Regions from separate parts of the Salipaludibacillus agaradhaerens genome, predicted to be linked through region 2. Evidence: riboswitches for the same ligand, from Rfam matches in the RefSeq annotation. Region 2 holds a riboswitch; the other holds the start of a gene.
The links. Region 2 has a riboswitch for thiamine pyrophosphate ahead of tenA (thiaminase II). Riboswitches for the same ligand answer to the same signal wherever they lie in the genome.
Positions count from the first base shown of each region.

Region 1: another riboswitch for thiamine pyrophosphate. It lies ahead of thiD (bifunctional hydroxymethylpyrimidine kinase/phosphomethylpyrimidine kinase); the one in region 2 lies ahead of tenA (thiaminase II).

Region 1 covers NZ_KV917378.1:1,478,079-1,490,827, forward strand. The annotation lists gene bcmE (thiamine pyridinylase) at 1-763, opposite strand, end outside; gene BK581_RS07190 (class I SAM-dependent methyltransferase) at 793-1,560, opposite strand; gene BK581_RS07195 (thymidylate synthase) at 1,573-2,550, opposite strand; gene BK581_RS07200 (TIR domain-containing protein) at 2,531-3,004, opposite strand; gene thiD (bifunctional hydroxymethylpyrimidine kinase/phosphomethylpyrimidine kinase) at 3,088-3,909, opposite strand; TPP riboswitch at 4,000-4,098, opposite strand; gene BK581_RS07210 (NUDIX domain-containing protein) at 4,541-4,981, shown strand; gene BK581_RS07215 (GNAT family N-acetyltransferase) at 5,335-5,796, shown strand; gene BK581_RS07220 (hypothetical protein) at 5,905-6,108, opposite strand; gene BK581_RS07225 (hypothetical protein) at 6,390-7,895, opposite strand; gene BK581_RS07230 (ABC transporter ATP-binding protein) at 8,379-10,115, shown strand; gene BK581_RS07235 (serine hydrolase domain-containing protein) at 10,222-11,250, opposite strand; gene BK581_RS07240 (glycoside hydrolase family 1 protein) at 12,625-12,749, opposite strand, start outside.
Region 2 covers NZ_KV917378.1:1,222,324-1,235,072, reverse strand. The annotation lists gene BK581_RS05975 (hypothetical protein) at 1-395, opposite strand, end outside; gene BK581_RS05970 (hypothetical protein) at 446-868, opposite strand; gene BK581_RS05965 (hypothetical protein) at 920-1,129, opposite strand; gene BK581_RS05960 (hypothetical protein) at 1,230-1,448, opposite strand; gene BK581_RS05955 (hypothetical protein) at 1,426-1,941, opposite strand; gene BK581_RS05950 (hypothetical protein) at 1,941-2,336, opposite strand; gene BK581_RS05945 (hypothetical protein) at 2,451-2,657, opposite strand; partial or broken gene BK581_RS05940 (SpoVR family protein) at 2,749-4,017, shown strand; gene tenA (thiaminase II) at 4,067-4,732, opposite strand; TPP riboswitch at 4,959-5,062, opposite strand; gene pgeF (peptidoglycan editing factor PgeF) at 5,269-6,099, opposite strand; gene BK581_RS05925 (hypothetical protein) at 6,264-6,449, opposite strand; gene BK581_RS05920 (hypothetical protein) at 6,891-7,109, opposite strand; gene BK581_RS05915 (hypothetical protein) at 8,318-8,629, shown strand; gene BK581_RS05910 (aldo/keto reductase) at 8,683-9,666, shown strand; gene BK581_RS05905 (M3 family oligoendopeptidase) at 9,779-11,479, opposite strand; gene BK581_RS05900 (ketopantoate reductase family protein) at 11,743-12,660, shown strand; gene BK581_RS05895 (peptidoglycan-binding domain-containing protein) at 12,721-12,749, opposite strand, start outside.

The DNA.
Region 1 (12,749 bases), 260 kb from region 2:
CATTATTGTCTGGCCAATAATTTGACTGTTGCGCTCCTGCCATTCGTTGTAACATGACAAGACTCTTCAACGCACTTCTGTTTAAGTGAGTTAATTCTGGTAAAACGTCATAGTCCGTATAGACGCCTGTTGTATCAAGGAGCGCATCAAGATACATAAGAACTTTCGTTGTACTACCTGACATGTCTATTAACAGACCTTCACCATGCTCTGGAATAATGCCACTAGATTGTCTAGGCCCAACCTTCTGATATAACTCAGGAACTGATGACACTTCTGACAGGGATGAATCATCTGCTCTTGTGTATAACAAGTTCGTGCACACGATCTGTGGAATTGCATAAACATGATCATTAACTGTGACGCCATCTAATGCGAATGATAAAATATCTGAACTTTCATCAATCTCATCATGTGTAAGTGGCATCAAATAGTCTTCCTCAATAAAATGAGAAAGGTATATCGCATCAAAAACAAACACATCTAAATCCTCATATGGATCCGAAGAATATCCATCCCAATCTACAAAATTCAATGCCACATCTGGTTGAACGGTAGCCCATTCTTCGGCAACCGCCTTTTCGAACCTTTCCAAATCTGGCACATAAGGATATAAAGCTACAGTCAATGAATCTAACTCTTCCGTTTCTGTAAGTTGGCCATCTCCGTAAACGTGACTCGAATAGCTAAAAATACTTGTGAAAACGAGTATACTCATGATGGAAGCTATTTTTCCCTTTATAGATAAAAGCCTGTTCATCATATATCCTCCTTTAAATTTACATCTATTAGCTACATGTCCGTTTTCTTCGCTTTAAAAATAATAAAGGGGGCTTGATCTTTTTCATCTCCCCATTCTGTGACATTGTATTTCTGTTTAGCCTGTTCCACTTTCCTAGCTGTGAGCGTCTCAATCGTCGGTTCACATGTACCAATTTCGCTAAATCTCGCCTCCTCTAAAACTGACATGTAAAACTCTCGTGTCCAATAATAGTCATCTAGAACTAAGTCAGGCCTATTTAAAATATGCAAAAATTGTTGTTTCTTATCACCGTTTTTATAGGTCTTGCCTTTTACACCATTTCTAAATGTTGAGAATTCATAGCCGATCGCATTTGGGTTAGAATCTAAAATCAGTAATTTTCCAGAAGGTTTTAAAACTCTGTAAATTTCTTTAATGACGTTTCCTATCCGCTCTTCACTCGATATATTTATAAACACAAAGCAAATGATCACAATATCCATTGAGTTATCCTGTAAAAAACTTAAATTATCATTGGCTATAAGCCGGTAATCAATATTTTCTTTATGGCGATAATTTTTTGCAATGTCTACCATACCTTTAGACTCATCTACAGCTACGATTTGGTAATTTTCGTTAAGTCCAGCTAATCGTTCAGCTACTTTCCCTGGCCCACATCCATAATCAAGTATATGATGGGCTTGGCTGCTTTCTTTTATTTCGTCGAATAATACTTGAAACCCTAATATATCTTCAAGCATGTCATTATAGTCATTAAATTTTTCCGTGACATCTGATGATTTCCATGACGTCCCCATGATCTCATCCTCCTATAAAAGACTTGCCCATTTATTTTTAACAAAATATTGATAGATCGGTAACAGAGTATGGTACAACTGTGCGTCTATTTTTTTTGAATAATAGATGCTTTGATAGATAGCAAACAACGTGATGAGCTGTTTCCAATACTCGTCAATCTCTATAGCATCAATCTGTTCCTTTGATAATGCCAGTTCCCTGTTTCTTAATAATGCTTCATATTCAATAACTGTCCTCAAATCCTCCCAATTATTTTTGTGTGGCATAGACGGAAATGAATAATTCAACTGACAAGTATTCGTTTCATCTGATAACACACTCTCAACCTTTGGATTGTCGGGCTCATATATATGCATCGTCGCCACATTGTGATAGTATTTACCAGTGTTTAAACCTAATTGCGTCGCCATCATTTCTTGAATAAATGTAAACGAGAATATATCGCTTACAATACCTCGAAACGCATCATTCGCTCTCATAAAAGTACATAAATGCAAGTCATTCTCTCTTTGAAAAAATTGTAAGCCTATCGTACATGACACATCAATATTGCGTAAAAAAATATCTTCATTTGCATCAAATATTTGAATAAACCCACGTTTCGTATCTTTATCCTCTATTAATACGTTAATTAACCTTTCCCATTGATTGATCTTGTTCTCTCCAAATGAAAACAGTTTCGGACCGTAAGCAGTCCCAGTCAATATCTCACCATCAGCAGAATACTTTGCGATATTGCTAGCGTAATAACTAATAAAATCCAACTTATTGCTTCCTGATAAATACCAAAGAGCCTCAGCAAAATTGAAGATTATATTTTCTTGGCGAGATGGTTTATAACATACTCGTTCAATGGGATTCTTAATTTCAAATGAACAATTTAATCGTTCTTTACTTTTAAATCCTCTCGGATTATTCTCATACTCAGGAGAATAATAGACTTGATCCATGGTGTGAAGGTAAGCCTCTTCAAAGTGACTGAACTTCATTATTTTCTATCTCCTTTATAAGCGCATCTAATCTGTCCATATAAGAATCTTCTTCACTATAGACGATATAATTAACGTCTGAGACAGTGTGCAATCCCCTTACTAAGTATGCGTAATTCTCCAGATCTTCAAACAATAACAGGATCATTTTTTTATTAAATGCCGATGCCCATCCGATCTCAATATGGGTCCCTGGAGAGGCTGGAAGTCCTGGAAAAGCGATAAAAATGTCACAACTTTCTATTTCATCATAGTCGATTTTTGTACACTGTTCTGGCGTCATAAACTCCTTTCCCCATAATTCTCGTTTATGGGCATTATGAACCTCATATCCTAAATCCTCCAAATAATTTATTAAATCTATAAGTCGCTTTTTCATGTTAGTTTCAAGTATGGATGTCTCTTTATCTACTAAGCTTTTAAACGGAGCTGCTAAAAATATTTTTTTTCCCATATAACATGTCTCCTTACTACTGAATTTTTGATTCATAAGCTACTAGAAGCCATTCAAAGGGTTAAGTTGATGATTAGTTCGCATTATTTTAAGCTTTCATTTTTAGTCGCTTTAAGGCCATTTTTATATAAATCGTAAAAATGATGTGTTGGACCATTTCCTTTTCCAATAGCAAGTGAGTTGGCAATAGCTGTCGTCACATACTCTTTTGCTAGTTCTACCGCCTGATTTACTGGCATTCCCAGCGCCAGATTAGAGGCGATTGCAGAAGAAAAAGTGCAACCCGTTCCATGGGTGTTTTTCGTTTCAATTCTACGTGTTTTAAAGTGATAGCATGATTCGCCGTCAAACAACACATCCAAAGCATCTCCCATAGCATGACCACCTTTGACAAGAACATTTTTACACCCCATGTGGTGAATTTTTCTGGCAACAGTCTCCATATCAGCCGTATTCGTCACTTTTTCATTAGCTATTTTTTCTGCTTCAGGGATATTTGGCGTTAATATATCTGCATGGGGAATAACGACGTCAATCAACGTCTCTACCGCATTAGGATCCATTAATGGTGCGCCATTCTTTGCATACATAACAGGATCTATAACAACATTACGCGGTGAATATTCTATCAGTTTTTTGGCAACAGCTTTCATGCACTGCGGTGTCGATAACATCCCTATTTTGACAGCATCTGTCCCAATATCTTCAAAGACAGCATCAATTTGCTTCTCAATCATATCAGGCGTTACATCCTGTATATCAATGACCCGGCTCGTATTCTCAGCAACGACTGATACGATAGCACTCATCCCAAAAACTCCATGAGCTGAAAATGTTTTTAAATCTGCTTGAATTCCTGCGCCACCACTGCAATCGGAGCCAGCGATACTAAGCACTGTTTTCATATTAAAAGCCTCCTCAAATATTTTAAATAGATGCAAACAAATATTAAAAAACGCTTCCTAATAGTCATAGTAGAAAGCGCTGCAATACATACGGTTTATGTAATTGCTCCCTACGTCAGTATTAACTGTAATCAGGTTCAAAGGGTCAGGTTTTACCTTCTCAACTATATCGTTCCCCCGCAACATTAACTTTTTAATTATGTATAATAATCTGTCAATCTATATCTATTATCCTCCTATGCTCTCAGTAATGAACTTGACTCCATACTAATTTATCACCCATTTTTATACTAATTTTCTCTGTTTCTTACATTATACTACTTATACTAAAAAAAGTAAAAAATGTTTTCAAATCAATCATTTAAGTTTTTTTCCTTGAAATCCCTTTATTTTTTTCCTTTTAGAGTATAAAATAGTAAACAGTTAACAATGTCATAACTATTATTGAAGAACTGGAAAACTGTAGATAGGGTTCCGCTAGTAAATAGGTCTGTGACCGAGGTCTACATCTTTTACGTATGTAAAAGGCACCTATTGACATAAAAGGTCCGAGGGGAAAGGTTCAGTGTATTTAGTATGCGCTGTAAACCTTTCTTCTCGTTTTTTATATTTAAAAGGAGGCGTTAAGTTTATGCATCACATCGATGAATTAAGAGCTGGTGTTGCTGTTATTATTTTAAATGAAGAGAACCACGTCCTTTTGCAGAAGCGGGCTGACGTGGGGTTGTGGGGCATTCCATCTGGACATATAGAAATAGGAGAAACTGTGACAGAGGCCGCTGTCAGAGAAGTGAAAGAAGAAACTAACTTAGACGTAACAATTAAGAAGCTTATCGGTGTATATTCAGATCCGGCATCACAAGTTTTCAACTACCCTAACGGGAAATCTGTTCATTTTATTACAACTTGTTTTCTTGCAGAAATAATTGGGGGAGAACTACAATGCCATTCTGATGAATCACTTGCCGTACAATTCTATGATCCTAACAAGCTTCCACAAAACTTACTTACGATGCATCCCCGTTGGTTAAAGGATGCTCTTGCAAATTGTGATACAGCTTTTATCAGATAATAAACATCATCTATAACTGAATGAATCTCATCATTGAAAATAAAATAGAAAGTTCAAATAATGAATGTGACTTCACTTCAGACTGCGCTTCCTCCTCAGGAGGGCGCCGCCTTACGTTTCAGTGACTTTTTATCATCCGCATATAATGAAATCTATTTCATATTAGACGTGTTATACTTTAAAAACCTCATTATGAAATCGCTGTAAAAAATAACTGTCAGCATTACTACATTGTGGACTAAACCTTATATTAAGAAACTATGATTAAAAACAAGCAACTATTTACAAAAGAAGTTATATTCTTTTATTTCTACTCAATTATTAAAGAAACACACTATGGAGGAGGCTTTGCAATGACTAAAAGCATAACGTTTCGAACTGCCAAAGAACAGGATTTGCCTAGAATTGTGGCCATGCTTTCAGACGATGTATTAGGTAGGCAAAGAGAGCGAAACGAGCACCCCCTTCCCGAAAGTTACCTTAAAGCATTTCATGCTATTACAACCGATCCAAATAATGAATTAATTATAGCTTGTATAAAAAATGACATTATCGGGGTTATGCAAATCACATTTACCCCATATATAACGCATCAAGGGGGATGGAGAGCCACTATTGAAGGGGTTAGAACTGACGCATCAACTCGAAATAAAGGTGTAGGGACAGAACTTATTCACTGGGCTATAAAGCGCGCAGAAGAAAGGAAATGCCATTTAGTTCAATTGACAACGGATAAACAACGTCCCGATGCTCTGCGCTTTTATGAGAAGCTAGGTTTTAAAGCTACGCACGAAGGTTTAAAACTGAAGCTCTAATATGTAGTTGATTAAACATACTAACTTATAATGTCAACTCTACACCTAACAAACAAGAGGTATAATGGTTTACAATACCATACTCTCAGTTAATTCACATAAAAATCGTCAACGCATAAAAAAGAAATAAAGAATAGTAAATACGAGCGCTGGTACGAACGTGACCACATATATACTTGATAAGATAATCATACGATTTTTAGTATGTTTTCGATAGTTTTTGTCTTCTGGTTTCATGCCGATCATCAATGTTGCCACTAAAGCCCCTACACAAATAACAGCACTTATCAAAATGAGAGGAAAATGAGGCATTTCCCTACCTCCTTTTTTCATGTTATTAACTCTTTATACTTTAACATACTATCTCTTTTCTTTTCACCAACATGAGGTATCTAAAGACATTATCTTTTCAATGTCATCGGTATTCCAAAACAGCCCTGTTTCTATATTAAGCACGTACTTTATAGAAGTATTACTGTACGCGTATTTCACACGAAAAACGGTGTTCTCACATAAGTTTATACTTACGAAGAACACCGACATTCACAAAAGTACTGTCACTTTCTGCAACATATATTAATTTAATGAGACATTTATAAGAATAATATAGACAAAAGCATACCTGCTAATCCTAAAAGCGTTAAAATATACACAGGCAGTTTTGGCATGTTACCGTCATTCTCCATCGCTTTACCAAACATGTAAAAGACAAATGGATGAATCAAGAATGTCATGGAGAAGGTAAATGTAACTAAACCTGCTGCTTCTGAACCAAACATGCCTTCTTGAATAGCCGCAAACAAACCGAAGTGAGAAATAGCTGATGCTTTTGCCATCGCGCTAAATTCTAAGGACATAGAGCTAAAGCTTAATGCTATTAACCCACCGAATATAGCAATTAACTGCCAACCGAAACCAAATTGTAATAGTCCTTTTACCTCCTCACGGTCATTCATTCCATTACAGCGTTTTAAATTTTTAAGTCCAATCACTAGTAATATAGCTCCTACAATCATTAAAATAACAGACGGTACCATGAGAAGTGCACCACGATCTGAGCTCATCGCTAATATAGAAAACACAAATATGTGCATAGCAAAAGGGATATTTACGAGCATGGGTGCTCGATTTGCTGCTTTCTTGCCAAGATCCCCTGCCGTACATGCCCCAGTCAATCCTGTATGAGAGAGCGCGCCTGCCATTCCTGGAGCCAGATTCCTCACATTCGCAGTCCCTGCAACATACATAAGTAATGCAATACCACCAAACATCCAGAAAATTTGACCGAAGAAACCATACCCAAGAACAGCGTTAGCATTCTCCATCGCGAATGCTTCCATAATTCGCGAGCCACCAACCATAAAATTCCCGGCTAAGACGACAGGAATTCCTGCAAAAAGCAGCGCTTTAATGGTAGGTCCAAAACTGTAACTATAAAAAAGGGCACCAATAGCTGTGGCAATTAACATCGCAAAGAAAATTTGTGGTAAGGCGACTAGGTCTTGTATAGCTAATGATAAATAATATGTTATTAATGAAATACCTATAATGATCGCGATTTCTAGTGCGCCTTTTTTAATGTACATCCGCTTATCAGTATATATTGCCTTATTATCTATTAAAACGATGGCCCCAACTAAACCGAGATAAGCGAGAATCGCATAATAGTCTCCAAGCGGTGAAGAATTCAACCCTAAAATGAGGCGAGACACTGCTTCAATACCTAACAATAAGAAAAAAGAACGGATAATAAACACGAGTTGAGTCCGTGTTGTCCCTAAAACCACTTCCTCTTCAGAAGGAATAAGTAATTCCGCATTAGACAATTCTTTATTTCCAAATATTTTCCGTATTTCTTGTCCTCCAACAAAAAATGTCACAATTAATGCGATATTCGTTGTTTTCGATAAAAACTCAATAACAGGAAACTCTCCTAAGCCTGGTGTCGCAACACCACTTGATTCTAAAATAAACCCCATCGCTAAACCAAATATAACGATAAGCAAAATAGGTGAGTAACGTGTACCTGCTACTACTGTTCTCGAAATAAGTATCATAGGTACTAACATAAATAACGTCAGTAAAAAATGATTTAACATTTGCAAACTACTAATTTGTTCTTGTAAAATACCAACTTGTTCAATAATCCCTTCCACGACACTCTCTCCTCTTCCATACTTTGTATAAGTCTTCACAAAAACCATACTCCTATTTGATAAATATGTAAATCTCTCCTGTCACTTTGACACTCAAGCGTCATAAAGATAACGCTTACACACTATGTAATGACTTTTTCTTTTCAATAGCATTTACATTTCCGTTAAGTTAAACTATTGAAGGGTAGATCTTTTTATCATTGCTAAAAGTTTGGTTGCCTTGTCACCTTCGCTTCCAAGTACTTCAGGATAATAGCCAGTGTTCTATATTTTGATGATAAGAGCTTCTCCCCCTTCATGAAATGCGACTACTTCATTGCTTCGACTGTATACTGCCCTTTTAACATAAACTCTCACCTAAAAGTAAATGTCGCCTTATTTAAATCCATACTTAATAAATGCACTATTGTCTAAAGGAGATATCTTATGGAAAACCAAAATCGCTCTAATTTAAAGTCTTTTCTTTCACTTATTTTATCTACGAATATACCAAAACTTGCTCTTGCCATTGGACTTGTTGGAAGCCTCATCACAACTTTAGTCGGACTGACCATTCCTCTACTGACAAGAGAGATGGTAGATGGGTTTTCTATGGCATCATTAAATACAATGCTTATCGTCATTATTTTAGCTGTCTTTATTTTACAAGCAGTTCTTGATGGAATTTCTATGTACGCACTTGTTTATGTCGGCCAAAAAATTGTGGCTCGATTACGAGAAAGAATGTTGTCTAAACTCATCCGCTTACCAGTTAGTTATTTTGATAAACATACGAGCGGTGAAACTGTCAGTCGTGTCGTCAATGATACTGGTATTGTTAAAGATTTAATATCTCAGCATTTCCCTCAGTTTATTAGTGGGATTATTACCATTATCGGTGCAGTAACAATCCTGTTTATTATGGACTGGAAAATGACATTACTCATGTTGATTGCTGTACCCATTACTATTATGTTTATGGTCCCTCTCGGAAGTAAAATGGCTAAAATCTCCCGAGGGCTACAGGACAAAACAGCTACTTTTACTGGAAATGTACAGCAAACATTAAGTGAAATTCGCTTGATGAAGGCTTCGAACGCCGAAAAGATGGAGGAAAACAAAGGATTTACCGGGATTAATCAGCTTTTTTCTTATGGATTAAGAGAAGGACGTATTTTTGCCCTGATTGCGCCACTCATGTATCTCGTCGTCATGGTTATTATCGTCATCATTATTGGGTATGGGGGAATTCGAGTCGCGGATGGTACGATGACAACTGGTTCACTTGTTGCATTTTTACTGTACTTATTTCAAATTATCTTCCCCCTTACGTCTTTTACTATGTTTTTCACTCAGCTTCAAAAAGCAAGAGGGGCAACGGAGCGGATTATTGACATTTTGAATGTGGACCTTGAAGTAGGACAAGATGGTGTAGAGATAGATATTACAAACAAACCCGTCTATGTGGAGAATGTCTCGTTTGCCTACAATGAAAAGGAACCTGTTCTAAAAGATCTATCCTTTCATGTACAACCAGGAACAATGGTCGCATTTGCTGGCCCAAGTGGCGGTGGAAAAACAACGATGTTCGGTTTGCTCGAACGCTTCTATGAACCAACATCAGGCGACATTATAATTGGGGATACGTCCATTAAGGCGCTCTCTATGGCTTCATGGAGAAAGCAGCTTGGATATGTGTCACAAGACAGCCCTATGATGGTCGGAACGATACGGGAAAATTTATGCTACGGTATGGATGAACACGAAGAATTTGGCGATGACCGGCTTTGGGAAGTAGCGAAGATGGCCTATGCAGACCAGTTTATTAGTGAATTTCCTAAAGGACTTGACACCGATGTGGGAGAGCGAGGCGTCATGCTTTCTGGTGGTCAACGACAACGTATTGCAATTGCACGGGCTTTTCTAAGAGATCCGAAAATATTGATGATGGATGAAGCAACGGCAAGCTTAGACAGTCAATCTGAGGGCATTGTCCAACAAGCGTTATTACGACTCATGAAGGGACGAACGACTTTTATTATTGCGCACCGCTTATCTACCATTGTAAACGCAGATAAGATCATTTTTATTGAAAAAGGCGAGATCACAGGTATGGGCACTCATCAAGAACTCATCCAATCTCATGAGCTATACCGCGAATTTGCTGAACAGCAATTGACATAACAAAAGTTTTTACGCATCCATACACTAGGCTCTTTCACACACACTTATGAGAGAAGCCTAGTGTTTTGATTATAGATAGAATGGTTATGATTATGCACCAATTGTTTTAATTAGAATTTTTCCAAACCTCTTCAATCCCTTTCATCATATCGTATGCGCCGTCCGACTTATTTGAACAAACAACAGCAGAGGTAGACGTATGTGGGTAAAAAGCAGAATGGAAGCTGACACCTGGGTCGTATCCCATAACATGATATTTAAAAATGTCATCATTTATTTTTTCGATCCACACTCCATAACCATAATAGCCATTTGCTTCTCCTGTTGAGGTATAAGGGGTTAATAACTTCTGAGTACAAGTTTCACTTAATAGCTGACCCTTCATAAGGGCATTCCATAATTTAGCCATATCTGTTACAGTTACATACGCATCACCATCTGCCCCTCCTTTTACAGGTAGCGAATAAATATTTGTTTTCCACGTACCATCAGGGTAATCAATATATCCTTGTGCTGTGTTCGATGGAAGAGCGTCAAATTCAAAATATCCTGACTTATTCATCCCAACTTTTTTGAAAATATGTTCTTGAATGTAATCTGTAAAAGATTGCCCACTTGCCTGCTCAACTATTAACCCGAGCAGTATATACCCTGCATTGTTGTAAGAGAACCTTTCACCTAACGTTAATTTCATCGGTTGATGTTGAAAGAGTGGTAAAAAAGCTTTTAACTCTCTCAGGTGGTACATCGGTGTTTTAATCCACAACTCTTCAAAATCATCCATAACTTCTTCATCAAAATAGTCAGGGATGCCTGATGTGTGGGTTAAGAGATGATGTATTGTAATATCTTGATTAAAATTTGGTAAGTCAGCACTAAGACATTCTCTTAACGTTAAATCAAATGCAAGTTTTTTCTTTTCAACAAGCTGACAAATCGCTATAGCTGTAAAAAGCTTACATCCAGAGGCGATGCCGTAACGAGTCGCTGCATTATTAGACACACGTTCAGACCGATTTGCATAGCCATAGCTCACCTCCGTTAACACTTCGTTATCATTTTTGACGAGCACTGTCCCTGAAAAATTGTGTTCACTTTGAACCTTTTCTAACTTTTTCAATATGTCCGTGTTCATGATATACCCTCCTAGCTTTAATCATTAGCACTTATTCGCCACAATCAATCATCTTTCCTTTTTTAATAAGTAAAATTCTTTCAAAATAAAGTAAATAGTTCACAACTGAAAGAATTCCATATCGATTAATGAATGTGGGTTTCATTTCAGACGGACACTTTCAGGAGGACTTGTCTTCAGTTAACTTTTGCTCGATAGTGCTTCGCAATAGTGGCTCTTCAGACTTCGTTTCATTCTCTGGAAGTTGCCGTCTTATGTTCTAGTCACTTGTTACCGTCCGTATATTGAGTAATTATTGTTCATAAAACGTCATTAGTGTTACATAAATGTTTTTGGAAATTCCAGAACCAAACGTCTTAGTATTTAAAGCCAAAAAGATAAATACCCATCAAAGGTAGCTTTATTGATTGGGTGATTATTTTACAATTATACTAGTGCGATGATAATACCCATTAAGGAGTGGCTTTTTCTTCAATCTTTCGAAGCCACATAAGCGCCGGCAATGCTGCCCTTTAATAACGGCTAATTTGTAGCCGATTTGACCGTGAGCCGCTTTTCATATGACCAAGTTAAAGAGAAGTTCAGCAAGTGTTTGGCCGATAGCTCGACATGAACTGGACCAGACGACTCTTATCCTTAGTAGAAAAAGAAGTGCTGAGGCTAACAATTCAAAAAGGAGAAGTCCTATTTGCTATAGAAATCCAGAAGTATTAGAAGCTCGGTGAAAAAAGTACTTTCTCAGACAGAGTCTGATTTCCGTCTGGTATCGTGAGGATTCGCTCTTATCGGCTGGGGGTGATCAGACAGGTTAAGAACCCGATCTGAGAAATAGACGGAATAAATGCTCTTAAATAGTCATTAGCAATGAAAATAGCTTAAATAGGCGGAGAGATTCCGCCTATTGACTCGGAAAACTTGGAAATGGCTCGTTTTGCTTTGCATAGTCGGAAAATTTCCCCCTATATTCCCAGAAATGAGCTCTCTCCTACCGCTAACCGGAAAATATCCGTTTATTTCACCTCCGCTAATGACTCGATTATTGGTTCCTTAAAGTCAGGTGTAACCCATCTAAATCCACCTTTAATCGGACATTCTCTTCTTTGGCTCTAAACAGCTAGAATCATTAAACTGAAAATTATGATATTATTTATGCAATGCTAGTGATGAAACGTCATTATGAAAGTGATTCATCCTCCAAAATAAGAACCGCTTTACTGTATTAAAGATGATCTAAAAAGCCTATAACATTTAAGAATGATGAAATGCGATAAAAAGATCGTCCACTAATTAACCTTCACCAATTAAAAAGTGCCCATCCTAGTTTTAAGGATGCGACACTTTTTAATTCGAACCCAATCAAGTTTAGGCTTGTATTTATAGAATTTCACCATTTGATTCGATAACCTGTTTATACCAATCAAAGGATTTTTTCTTTCGTCTTTCTAATGTACCATTTCCATAATCATCTTGATCCACATAGATAAAACCATAACGCTTAG
Region 2 (12,749 bases):
ACTCTAGGGTAAAACCTCTCGCTTTCATCTTCCCCAAGCCAAATCGTGAACGTAGGCTCTTCGCCCTTTTCAAACGAGTAGAAATAGTCTTCTTCTCGCCAATCTCCGTCTATGTGGACGACATGTCCACTGCCAGTAGTCCACATAAAGCGTAACATGCCTACGTGATCAGCCCCCCCATTTGGGTGACATCTAACTCTATTAACTATTAGAGTTACCCTAGACTCTGATGGACCGTCTTGGTCATCGTATAAAGTTACATTTACGTTTGAGGTTGGGGCTGACGGGAAGACCAGATAGGACAATCCGATCAACTTCGGGAAGTTGAAGCTTTCTCCGAACATCTCTATAATATCTGAAACTGAGTCAAATCCTTTGATTTCAAAGTTTTCCATTTCCATTCCCCTTCTGCCCGTCACCTTTGCGTGACTGCGGCGGTTTTGTCTTATATCTCGTAACCTTGATTTAGTACAGGGATAACAACACTCTCATTAATTGCCAAGTTGGCATTGTCTAAATCTGCGTACGTCAAATATTCTTTTTTGCTCGCATCCTCTATTTGTTCTCTGACATATTCCTTTGTGTCAGGGTCTAGTTCTATCGGTTGCGGCTTACTTCCTAGCCAATAATTAAAGTTCTTTGCTATTAAGTTGTAAAATAGTTTTCTTTTATTTACTTTGATTAATTCTGATGAAACATCTTCTCTAAATGCGCCTTCGGCAATTACTTGTTCGAAGGTTTCTTCTATAGAATACCCCTCCCCGAATTCGTCATAACTTCGGGTCCCGTACAAGAATTTATCCAAGAAGTAATTAACTAAGTTTGGCTCGTGTCCTAATGTTTCATAATTTTTGTGTTCAATGTACATTTCCATTCCCCTTTCGATCCCGCCGTATACGCCCGACGGGTGGCGTTATTTTTATATGCTGATTGTATTACCCATGCCGTCTTCCCAACCGTTCACATCTTCTCCGTTGTCTAGGTCTTTTATTATTTCTTCCATGTCCTCGATGTCATTAGGCGTGATCGTAGCAATTATCTCTCCACCTGCGATAACATCAAACTCGTGTAAATCTCCATCAAATTCCTTTTCTACAACCTCATAACCTTCTCGTTTCCATTCTCTCATTTCAATCACTCCTTTAGTTTTTTTATTACGTTATCTCTTGTTGTTAATTACATTGTAACACGTATATAATAACATGTAAATAATTATATGCAATTTATTTTTATTTTCTTTTATTCGCTCTATAATGCTCAAGGTCAGACTTTAAATAAAGCCTTGTTTTTCGTGTTTCGCCAAACTCAACAAAAGGGACAACTTTTCGTGTTGCTACAGACTGGTTAAAGCCTGTCACTGATTGATCTGTGATTTTTCGCGCTTCATCTTGCAAGCACAAATTTTCTTCAATCCATTTTTTTATTTCATCTGTTGTCATCTTGTCCATTTTCTTTTCCCTCCAATTTTTTAATATACGGGTCGTAATATTTTAACTCCGCATCTTTACGCAGTTTGATAGCATCGTTTATATCTGTAGAGCTACCTAAATACTTTCGTTTACCATTAACAGATATATAAGCTTCATAACGCACCTTTCCACGTCTAATCCTCTTAGATACACCTTTATGCCCTGTTTCACTATCAGAGCGCACTTTTTTAGTGAGTAATGGGACGTGTATACCCTCTATAGATTTATTTATCCATAGTTTATTTCTGGCGTTTTCTGCTTGCGATTGTCTGGCGCAACCGCATGAAATTGTTTCTCCGCGCCTTAAAGAGGTAGCGTTGGCTTTAAAGGTATTGCCACACTCGCACTTACAATGCCAAAGAGCACTCCCGTTTTTAGTTCTGCCACAGCGTTCTAATGCTGTTAGCTTGCCAAACTTTTTATTTTTTAGATCGAGAGCGTTTTTGGGGACTCTCTTATTTGGGTTATCCATTAAGCGACAGCGCCTTTAACAGCGTCGATGCTAATTTTGCTTACTTTGCCACCAGACACTCTAATAAAATAACGCTCTCCGCCATCGCAAACATCATAAATACCTGCTACTAATTCAAAATGTTTTTCTGTCCAATTCTCGTCATATGCCTCTACAAACTGACGAGAGAAGTTATAAGTAGGGTGAGTACCGTTGATTTTAGCAACCCAAGATTTATGTTTACGGCTACCCGATGATGTGATAATTTTAACTTTTTTAGATTTACGCTTTACATTTTTACCTGCAATGTACCAAGCAATTTTAAGTGACTCTGACATATAATCTTTTGAGCTACCGCCGAATTTTTTAGCGCCTTTATTAGCAAGTCTCCATGCAATATTCATAATTCTTTTCACTTTAACCGCCTCCGTTTAATTTGCTGTTATATATAACATAACATGCAATTAATTATATGTAAAGTAAATTTGAAAAGTTTTTTGAAAAATAAAAAAGCCAGCCTCTCGGCTAGCTCATTCAATTTTCCTCAACGCCACATCTTTTGTCTTATCCTTATCCCACCAGATGAGTTTCTTTTCCACAAGGGCATCAAGTACCTCGTCTAAGTCTCTGGGCGTTTTACCTGTGAATTTAAGTAAATTGCTATATTTGGTGTTCTGATCTTTTATATGCTTGTGATTAAATACAATACGGTACACTTTACGTTCTGCGTCTGTCATGTTATCACCTCATCATTATTTTACTCAGATTGAGCGACAAAGACAAGAACATAAGTTCCCGTACAAGTTTGTGGTTTCATTAGTATGATTCTTTGCTAAACAATTCCATAAAATGAAATTGCAATATGATTTAGGGCTGAGTAAAATATATGAATTAGTGATCAATTCAGATCCTTGCTACGCTTTTTTACTTGATACGAACTCACTTATTCAGAATAAGTTGATCATTGCCCATGTGTTGGCACATTGCGATTTTTTTAAAAACAATGCTCGCTTTGCTCATACGAGGCGAGATATGGTTGAAAGTATGACTGCCACTGCGGAACGAATTCATCATTACGAAATGGTGCATGGTAAAAAAGAAGTCGAAGTTTTTCTTGATGCGGTATTGGCTATACAGGAGCATATTGATCCGAGTATCCAGCGTTCAAAATTAAATTGGACGATGGAAGATGTTTGGGTAGAATTAGAAAATGAGAATGATAAGGGAGTAGAGACTCCTTATGATGATTTATGGCAGTTAGATAAAGCTAAAAAGGATGTTCAAACGGTTAAGAAACCTAAAAAGAAAAAACAGTTTCCACCAGAACGAGAAAAAGATCTTTTATTATTTATTGAACATTACAGTAAGGAGCTTGAAGATTGGCAGCGAGATATTTTAACCATGATGCGTGAAGAGATGCTCTATTTTTGGCCACAATTAGAGACGAAAATTATGAATGAAGGATGGGCAACTTATTGGCATCAAAGGATTTTAAGAGAAATGGCATTGACGTCTGAGGAGGCAGTGGAGTTTGCAAAGTTAAATGCTGGCGTGGTACAGCCGTCAACCACACAGATTAATCCTTACTACCTTGGATTGAAGATTTTTGAGGATATTGAAAAGCGTTATGATAACCCAACGAAACATATGATTGAAAAACAAAGAATTAAACGAGGAAGTGGGCGGGAAAAGATTTTTGAAGTAAGAGAAATTGAATCAGATATTTCCTTTATCCGCAATTATTTAACGAAAGAATTGGCAGCCGAAGAAGATATGTATTTATTTCAAAAAGAAGGTAAAGAGTACAAAATCATTGATAAAGAATGGGAGCATATACGTGACCAGTTAATTTCAAGCAGAGTTAATGGAGGGTTTCCCTTTATTAATGTCGTAAATGGTGACTATCTTAAGGCGGGTGAGCTTTATTTATCTCATGAGTATGAAGGAGTAGAGTTGGATACGACATACTTGGAAAAAACGCTACCTTATATTTATCAACTTTGGGGAAGACCTGTGCATTTAGAAACAGTTTTAGCTGATAGAGCTATCGTGTTTTGTTGTGATGGTAAAAAAATTAATAAACGATACGTAACATGAGAGAAGAGTTCCGGGGAGAAAAAGCACGCCCCGGAATTTTTTGTATGATTTAAACAGGCCAAGCTTGTTCTGTATAAGCCATGTCAAAGAACATATATTCCATTTTGCAGCCGTTTATAAAATGCTGGCGCATTCTTTCACATTCAGCTTCACCAGCATCTTCAGCAAGCTCATCTAGCCATCTCAATGTTTTAGTAATGCTTGGCATTTCTAGATTGCCGTAGAAAGAGATCCAAGGATAGAAAGGGTGACTTTCATCAGGTTTTACGTCGTTCATAAGTCGTTCTCCGATGTCCAAGTAGATCCATGGACAAGGGAGTGCCACAGCCAGCGCTTCTCCTAAGGTGCCGCTTTGGGCTACTTGTAGCATGTAACGACTATAATGGTGGGCATTTGGTGCAAGATTTTCGCCTTGGAGCGCCTCATAGTCTACACCTGCTACATGACAAAAATTATGATGTGGGTGGGTTTCATCGGCTAAAATGAATGAAATGCCTTCATTTAGTAAAGCCATTTTTTCTCTATCCGTGCACTTAGCCATCGTATATGCTCTCGTTTGTATCATGGCGTTCAAATACTCGAAATCTTGTTTAACGTAGTGAATAAGCTGGCCCTTTGACAATTCTCCCTTGCCGATCCCTTGTACGAAAGGGTGATTATAGCAAGCATCAAATAAGTGATTCGTTTCTTTCCGAAGTGTGGTTGTAAAACTCATTATTTGCCTCCTTTAAAATGAGACAAAATCCAACTAGAGAAGGTCATTCAGCTAGGCTTAATGAAGATTAGGAGAGGTGAAATAGACGAATAGAATACTAGGCGTCACAAAATATTGTATTTTAAGACACCAATATTATTAACGGACGAGGTGTAAAACAAAACGTCATTCCTTCAAAAGGAATGACGTGATCAATAACTATCCAAGTCTCGCTAAAATAAACTGAGTTATCGCTACGCCACTTTCCTACGCTAGTATGAACTAGATCAGGTTCAAAGGGATTAGGATTACTACCTATCTCAGCCCAAAAAGGCACCCCTAGTGGATTTTGTCTATGAAATTATACGTTTACTTTACCATGACTTCCCAGGAAATTCAATGCGATATTATTTGTTTTCTGAATTTTTGATGAAAAATGTATCTATCGCACCTTACCTAAAAGAAACGAATGTCTCGCTTTTGTTACGTGTATGCTTTACGGTTCGTTCATGGAAAGGAAGCTGCTGGATAACATATTAATATGCTATATCGCGAATTCAGGTATTTTTAAAACCGATGAAACTAAGCATTCTACCAGTTTTTCCGTTATCCCTTCGATGGGAAAAAAATAAACTCTTTTCACAACTGGTACAGTACTGTGAGACGAGAATGTTAGCTCTATCAATACCAGCATTCAGTAGTAACAACAAATTTAGTTTTTTTAAATCAAGACTGTATTGATCATGACTTACTTTTTCATAAGGTGAATTCGAAATTTGGCTAGAAGAGAGTATGTCATTAACTTCCTTAATGACTCTGTCATCTACCATATAGCAACAAGGGCCGATTGACGGCCCTATAGCGGCGTAAATTTCAGTGGGAGGGATAGATTCGTTAATTTTCCAAAGTTCCACCATCTTCCCAGCGATGTTTTTAACCGATCCTTTCCAGCCAGCATGAGCGATGCCGATTGTATGATGTTCAGGAGCCATATAATAAATTGGGACGCAATCTGCATAGCAAAGGGCAAGGAGGGTATTCGTTTCTGTCGTGTAAAAACCGTCTGTTCCTTTAATACTGTCCTGATAATTGAGTGTCCCGTATCCTGTAAGGTCTTTTGATATTTTGACAATATGATCTTCGTGTACTTGCTCAGCACATGCCCAGTTTTCTAATGGAAATTGGAGTAAATCAGCTAGGAGTCTACGATTTTCTCTTACATTAAGATTCGTATCATTAACGTGCAGACCAAGATTATTTGAGGTGAAAGCGCCGCTGCTTGTACCACCCCGTTTTGTTGTAAATCCAGCTAATATATTCGGTGAGAGGTTGTTCCAGTCTTGCAAAAAAGTTATTGCATCTGTTTGCATTTGAAATGGTTCTTTTATCATGCCCATATACTCTCCTTAAAAATAACATCTATATTATGTGAAGAAGGATCAACCGTTAATAGTCAATTTAGTGTATGCTTGGGCTAGCCAAAAAGTGTGAACAATGAAAAGAGTGGAGAACTGTCCTTTCTATGTTTTTCTAACAAATCATAGAGGGAACATTACTTTTTTTTCTCATTAGCACCATACATATCATAAGCTTTTTGCGTGTTTTTCCGAGCAGTTTTTTTAGTTGATTGTTTTAATTTATAAACAGTAAATGAAGCGGCAGCAAATACGATTATCATTGCAATATAAGCGTATCCCATACCACTGTCAGAAGGGTCTGGCACAGTGAAAATATCCATATCAAACGCCCCCCTTTCTAAAAATCTTTATTAAATTTATTATAACAAGTTTAGCGGATTTTTTCCTTTTTTAACGAGTTCACGTTATCTTTTAGGGGTTAAGGGCTTAATACACAGGCGATCACTCCTAATACTGGGAAGATGAAAATAGCTAAAAGTATTTCCTGATAACCATCCAAAAGATCAAAAACAAGCCCGAAGCAAGGGGATCGAATGCTGAAGCCATAACAGTGACGGCGGTGGCAAATCCTTTAATACTTCCGATATGTTTTCTCCCGAAATAATCTGGCAGGATCACGGAGATGGAAATCCTTTCAATTCCCCCCGATCAGTCCCCAATAACATCGGAGGCCAGGCCCCACATTTAAAAATGGGTAAAATAAAGCAAAAGAATAAACCCAATTTGTCCTACAAAAACAAAAGCAAACATCTGATTTACTTTCATACATTCCATTGCAAATCCTGCATGGTGATTGGGAAAACGGCAATAGCCATTAGGCTTAATACAAAAGCGGCGCCTGCTGGAGACACCCCTCTGAGGTTAAGAATAGATACTAGATGAAATGTTAAACCTTTATTTATCATTGAAGGAATATCGATGCAAAGAAGAATTAGCCAAAATTGTAGCGTTGCCATGGCCTCTTTAAGTGTCCGCGACATGTCTCTTCACGCCATCACGAACTAGTTGCTGTTTTAGTGTGCTTACTATATTTGTTATCCAGCAGTCCCCCCATATCTTCGGGTTTATTTCCCATCATAAAGTAAACGGCTGGAGCAAAGATAACTAAAATCAATGCTCTTAAAATTCTCTACGCATTTTCCTATCTGTATTCATTAATTAACTAAGAATTAAAGGGAGAGAATAGTGTAGAAACGGAGAAAGCCACCGATCATTATTAAGCTGAAAGCACGCCCACGTTTTTCAATAAACCATTAGGGGATTGGGACTAGAGTCATAGATCCTTGTCCTAGCAACCTAATTAGGAAAAAGCCAATGAAGAGTATCCATGGGCTTATAACGAAGCTATTCCAAATACAAACTACAAACGAGAAGAACACTGACGGTAAGTGACATGCGCCTTTCTCCAAATCTGTCTATTGAATTTCCTAGAAGAAACAGCAGGAATCCAGCCTGCTGAATAAAGCTCGGAAACGAGAGAGGGATCCCAATTGAAGTTCAAAATATAAAAATCAATAAAGATCGCGTTAGAGTAAGTTTGATTAGATATGGAAAAAATAGGCTCATTACACCTATAAATACGATGTACCAGCCATAGAAAATGAGGGACGGAGCTGATTTTCTGGTTGTTTATCTATCGTAGTCATATCCTTTCATGTTAAGCTTTAAGGAGAAAATAGGCCATGTATTTGCATCACAACCTTGAAATAATAGGATTTAGACAAACGAAAAAACACCTAACGGATAGGTGTTTTTGAAAGGGGTTTCATACGTGCGATCCAGCTGTTTGAAACAAGAAATACGTTACTTTCCATTAAACAGGGGGCTTCCTTGCATGTATAAGCTCATTTAACAAGCTAAGCAAAGAAATGACCCATAATAGCAAAGAAGAAGACAATACTAAACCCTAAAAAAGTTTTTTTCAATGCAGCTCCCTCCTTTAAAAAAAGTGTTTTAAGCTCAAAATCAGCCTTAAATGTGTATATAACATCCTAAATAGAAATTAAATGATTTCATCACTCTATAACTCATTATATCGGCATTTTAATATATATATCGCTGTATGTGAAGAGGTTTTTAATTATTTTCTTGAGAAAAATATCGACATATTTTTATGTGGTTTATTTAGAAGGTCACGATGCATGTGTGATACATTATTGTCAAACGAACGACAAAAAGGAGGAAGTTGATGACTCTGCTTGCCACGCAGCCTTATTATAAGGTTGAAAGAGAAGTAAACAGTATCGAACAAAAGAATGTAGAATATGAAAGAATGATGTATTTGTATAAAGATAAGCTTGTGACGAAGCGACGGGAATTTCCTGCTGAGAAGATCTTTGACATGTCATATAGGGAACTTCCGGGAGGTGAAGGGCTACTTTATATTCATACGAGTCAAGGGGTATTCTCTTACACGGTAAAGTCAGATCCATTCCCTTTTATCCAAACATTTAAAAAACGAGAGAAAGAGATTTTGGATGAGTTAAAGAAAGAGGACTAATTCAGCAGGTGAGAAGGGCAAGGTTGTTCATGGGAGCCAAAAAGGAGGATATAATGAACTATCGCCGTTTGGGAAGTACAGATTTAAAGCTTAGTGAATTAAGTTTCGGCACGTGGGCCATCGGTGGGGCGTGGGGGAAGACGAGTGATAGAGAGGCCCTGGAAGGATTAAATAAGGCGATTGAGCATGGTGTTAATTTTTTTGATACAGCCGATGTTTATGGGGAGGGACGTAGTGAAAAATTATTAGCTAAAGCTACAAAAGGAAAAAAGTATGACATCTATATTGCAAGCAAATTTTGTCGTTCAGGAGATATCCATGATCCTCTAACTTATTCAGAGCCTTCCGTTCGAAAGTACCTTGAAAACTCCCTTAAACGCCTTAACCGAGAGTACATTGATTTATATCAGATTCATTGTCCACCAATTAAGATTTTGCAGGAAGGTAATGTGTTTGATGTGCTTGATAAGCTACAAAAGGAAGGGAAAATTCGCTATTACGGTGTAAGTGTTGAAACAGTGGAAGAGGGATTACTTTGTCTAGATCAGCAAAATGTAAGAGCTTTGCAAGTTATTTTTAATATTTTTAGGCAAAAACCAGTAGTGAATTTGTTCCCGAAAGCAATTGATAAAGGGGTAGGCATCTTGGCAAGAGTACCTTTAGCTAGCGGGCTATTAACTGGGAAGTTCTCTGAAGGACATCAATTTTCAGAGGATGATCATCGTCATTTTAATAAAGATGGGGATCAATTTAACGTAGGAGAAACATTTGCAGGCATTCCCTTTGATAAAGGGGTAAAATTAAGCAAAGAGTTAGCGTGGATCGCTCATGAGAGGGAGAGTATGGCAACTGCTGCATTGAAGTGGATATTAGAGCACCACGCTGTTTCCACTGTCATTCCAGGCTTTAAAACAGCTGATCAAGTTGAAAGGAACTTAAAAGCTGTTCACGAAAAGAAATTTTCTCAGAGAGAGATGACGAGGCTTGCAGAATTCTACAAACATGATGTACATGATTATATACGAGGACCCTATTAATAAGGAGTTTTGAAACAAGCCTAATTAGGAGTGGAGGGTTAAGAGGGGAAACACTCCTACTTCCCCCCTTCTTACTTTAAAACACACAAAAAGCGGTTATACGATGATGACGTTAGTTTAAGTCAGTCACTGCCGCCAGCTCATCTTCTAGAAAATCCATCAAATTTTTAATCATAGTTTCTGAAAAGTCAAAGGAAATTCCTGCAACAGCATAAACTTCTGGTAGAGAACAGGAGGCACCAAGCTTAAGAGCCTTTTTGTAATTTTCCAACGTTCTTTCTCGATTCTCGCGATATTGTTTATACATTTGCAGTGCACCTAGCTGGGCAATCACATACTCAATAAAATAAAATGGGACTTCATAAATGTGAAGGATACGCATCCAAGAATTTTCAGCCCATGTTTCGTAGCCACTCCAATCAACAACCGAGGAATTGTAATATTTTTGTAACTCGAAAAATTTAGCATTTCTTTCTGCGATTGAATGTGTTGGATTTTCATAAAGCCAATGTTGGAATTGATCGACCACAACTCCCATAGGTAGAAAATTAATAATCCCTTTTAATAGCTCTTTTTTGGCACGAATGAGGTCGGTTTTATTCTCGTAAAACTCATGCCAATGGTCCATTGAAAATAGCTCCATACTCATACTAGCTAATTCACTTGACTCCATTGGTGTGTCACGATATTTACTTAACTTCAATTCTTTTTTTAAATCATTATGAATACAATGGCCCATTTCATGAAGAAGTGTAATGATATCATCGTGTGTTTGTGATGCATTCATAAATATAAATGAAAGCTTTGAAACTGGTAGTGGTGAACAAAAGCCTCCAGGGGACTTTCCTTTTCGTGTTGTCAAATCAAGCATATAACGTTCATCCATTGTTGTTAGTAGATCAGCAAATCGGCTATCCATTTTAGAAAGAATGTTAGTGGTACGTTGAACGAGCTCATCTCTCGTATTAAAGGGTTTCAATGGATGCTCGCCTTTCGCCACACCATTCGTGTCCCATGGACGGTAAAGGTCAACACCTAATTCACTTTTATGAGCCGCTTGAAGCTTTTCTTTAAGGGGAGTGACGTGTTTACGTACCGCTTCAGCCAATGTGTTGCAGTCTTCTGGCGTATAGTCAAACCGTTCGTATTTTTTAAACATATAGTCCCGATAATTAGATAACCCTGCATTTCTCGCTTTTTTTTGTCTAATCTGAATGAGGTCATCCATAATTTTCTGTAAGGGAGTTTCAATTATTGTAAAAGCTTCTGCGATGTGAGAGAAAGCCTCTTTTCGAACAGCCCTTTCATCATTTTCCAAATAAATAGAGAGCTCACTCAAAGTTTTCTCTTCTCCGTGCCAATCCACTGTTAAACGACTTGTATGTTCGAAATAATGAGTGGCTAATAGGTCCTCTTCGACTTCAAAAGCGATATTTTCCTCTCTAAATAGTGCCTTAGCATTCTCTTTACTTTTAATAAATTGCGTATAATGGCTTGAATCAAGCTCTATTTTATAAGGAGAAGCAAGAAATTTCTCATCCAAGAGAGCACTATATTTTTTAACTAAAGGTTCAATTGTTTGCTGATCGTATTCAAATTGCTTTTTTTTCTCTTCGGATTGGCTATAGCATTGGAAATCTATGTAATGACCTGTTAACCCCTCTTCTATTTCATCAAAAAATATTGATTGTTGAATGAGCCAATTTTCTAGGCTTTTGACTGAATCAATAGGTGTATCAAGCAGTTTTTTAAACACAGTTTCAATGGCTTTAGGCCTCTGGAAATCAATTTTTTCCTCATAAAAGTTAGCCATGTTTCGTCCTCCTTAAATTTTTAGTGCTCCTTTCTACAAGGATAATATAGATCATGATAAACGTCTAAAGAAATATTAAATAAACCTATAAAAGAAAGCGTCAATGCGAATAAGTCGTTTCGAGACCTTTTACGTGTACTAGAAGGTAAATGCAAACGGGATAGCTATAAATGTAAAATTAAAAGTGATTGAAAGCTAAAAGGAAATCATCATTTGGATGTGGAAAAAGATAATGACGTGAAAATGAGGAGGATGAAAAAAACATGAAAATATTAGTTTTAGGTGCTGGTGCAACAGGTGGGTATTTCGGTGGTCGACTTCTTGAAAAAGGGGAAGATGTAACATTTCTTGTAAGAGAAAAACGTCATAATCAACTAAAAGAAGAAGGATTAGTCATAAAAAGTGTGCATGGGGATGTGACATTAAAGCCACGGACACTTCTTACAGGAAGTGGTGATGAGCCGTTTGATGTGGTCATCATTGCTACAAAATCATATCATCTTCATGAAGCTTTACAAACAGTGGCACCGTTCGTCAGAGAATATACAACCATTATTCCGCTACTTAATGGTATAGAACATGTGGACGAGTTAACCGCTTATTATTCAAAAAATCAAGTGATGGGCGGCCTTTGTTTTATAGAGTCTACTTTAAACGAAAGAGGACATATTATTCAATCAAGTAGCGTGCATGAATTAACTTACGGGGAGTGGTCAGGGAAAAGGTCTCCTCGGACGAAGGAATTAGCGGCGATTTTTTCTGGAACGAAAGCATCTTTTCGTTTAAGTGATCAGATTGAACAAGATATGTGGCATAAGTATTTGTTCATTACAGTCCTTTCGGGCATAACATCCTTAATGCGATCAGCAATAGGGCCTATTCGAGATACACTTGAAGGAAGGACCTATATTCAGCAACTATTTGAAGAAGTGAGGATTACGATGACGGAGGAAGGGGCACCATTAGCTAATGGTATAGTTGAAAAGCAAATGAGGTTAATTGATAATGCTGATTTCTCCATGAAATCATCGATGCTGAGAGATATTGAAAAGCAACAACCTATTGAGGCAGATCATTTACAAGGTTATTTGCTATTGTTAGCAGAGCGGTTAGGGGTTGAAACACCACTATTAAGGCTGGTTTACCAGCATTTAAAAGTATATGAAAAGAATCTTGATTAAAAAGTGGTTTAATCAAGAAGCGAGGAGGTTGTCTAGATGACAACCTCCTCAGCATTATGCTTATGGTGTTTCAATAATAGTGACTTGAA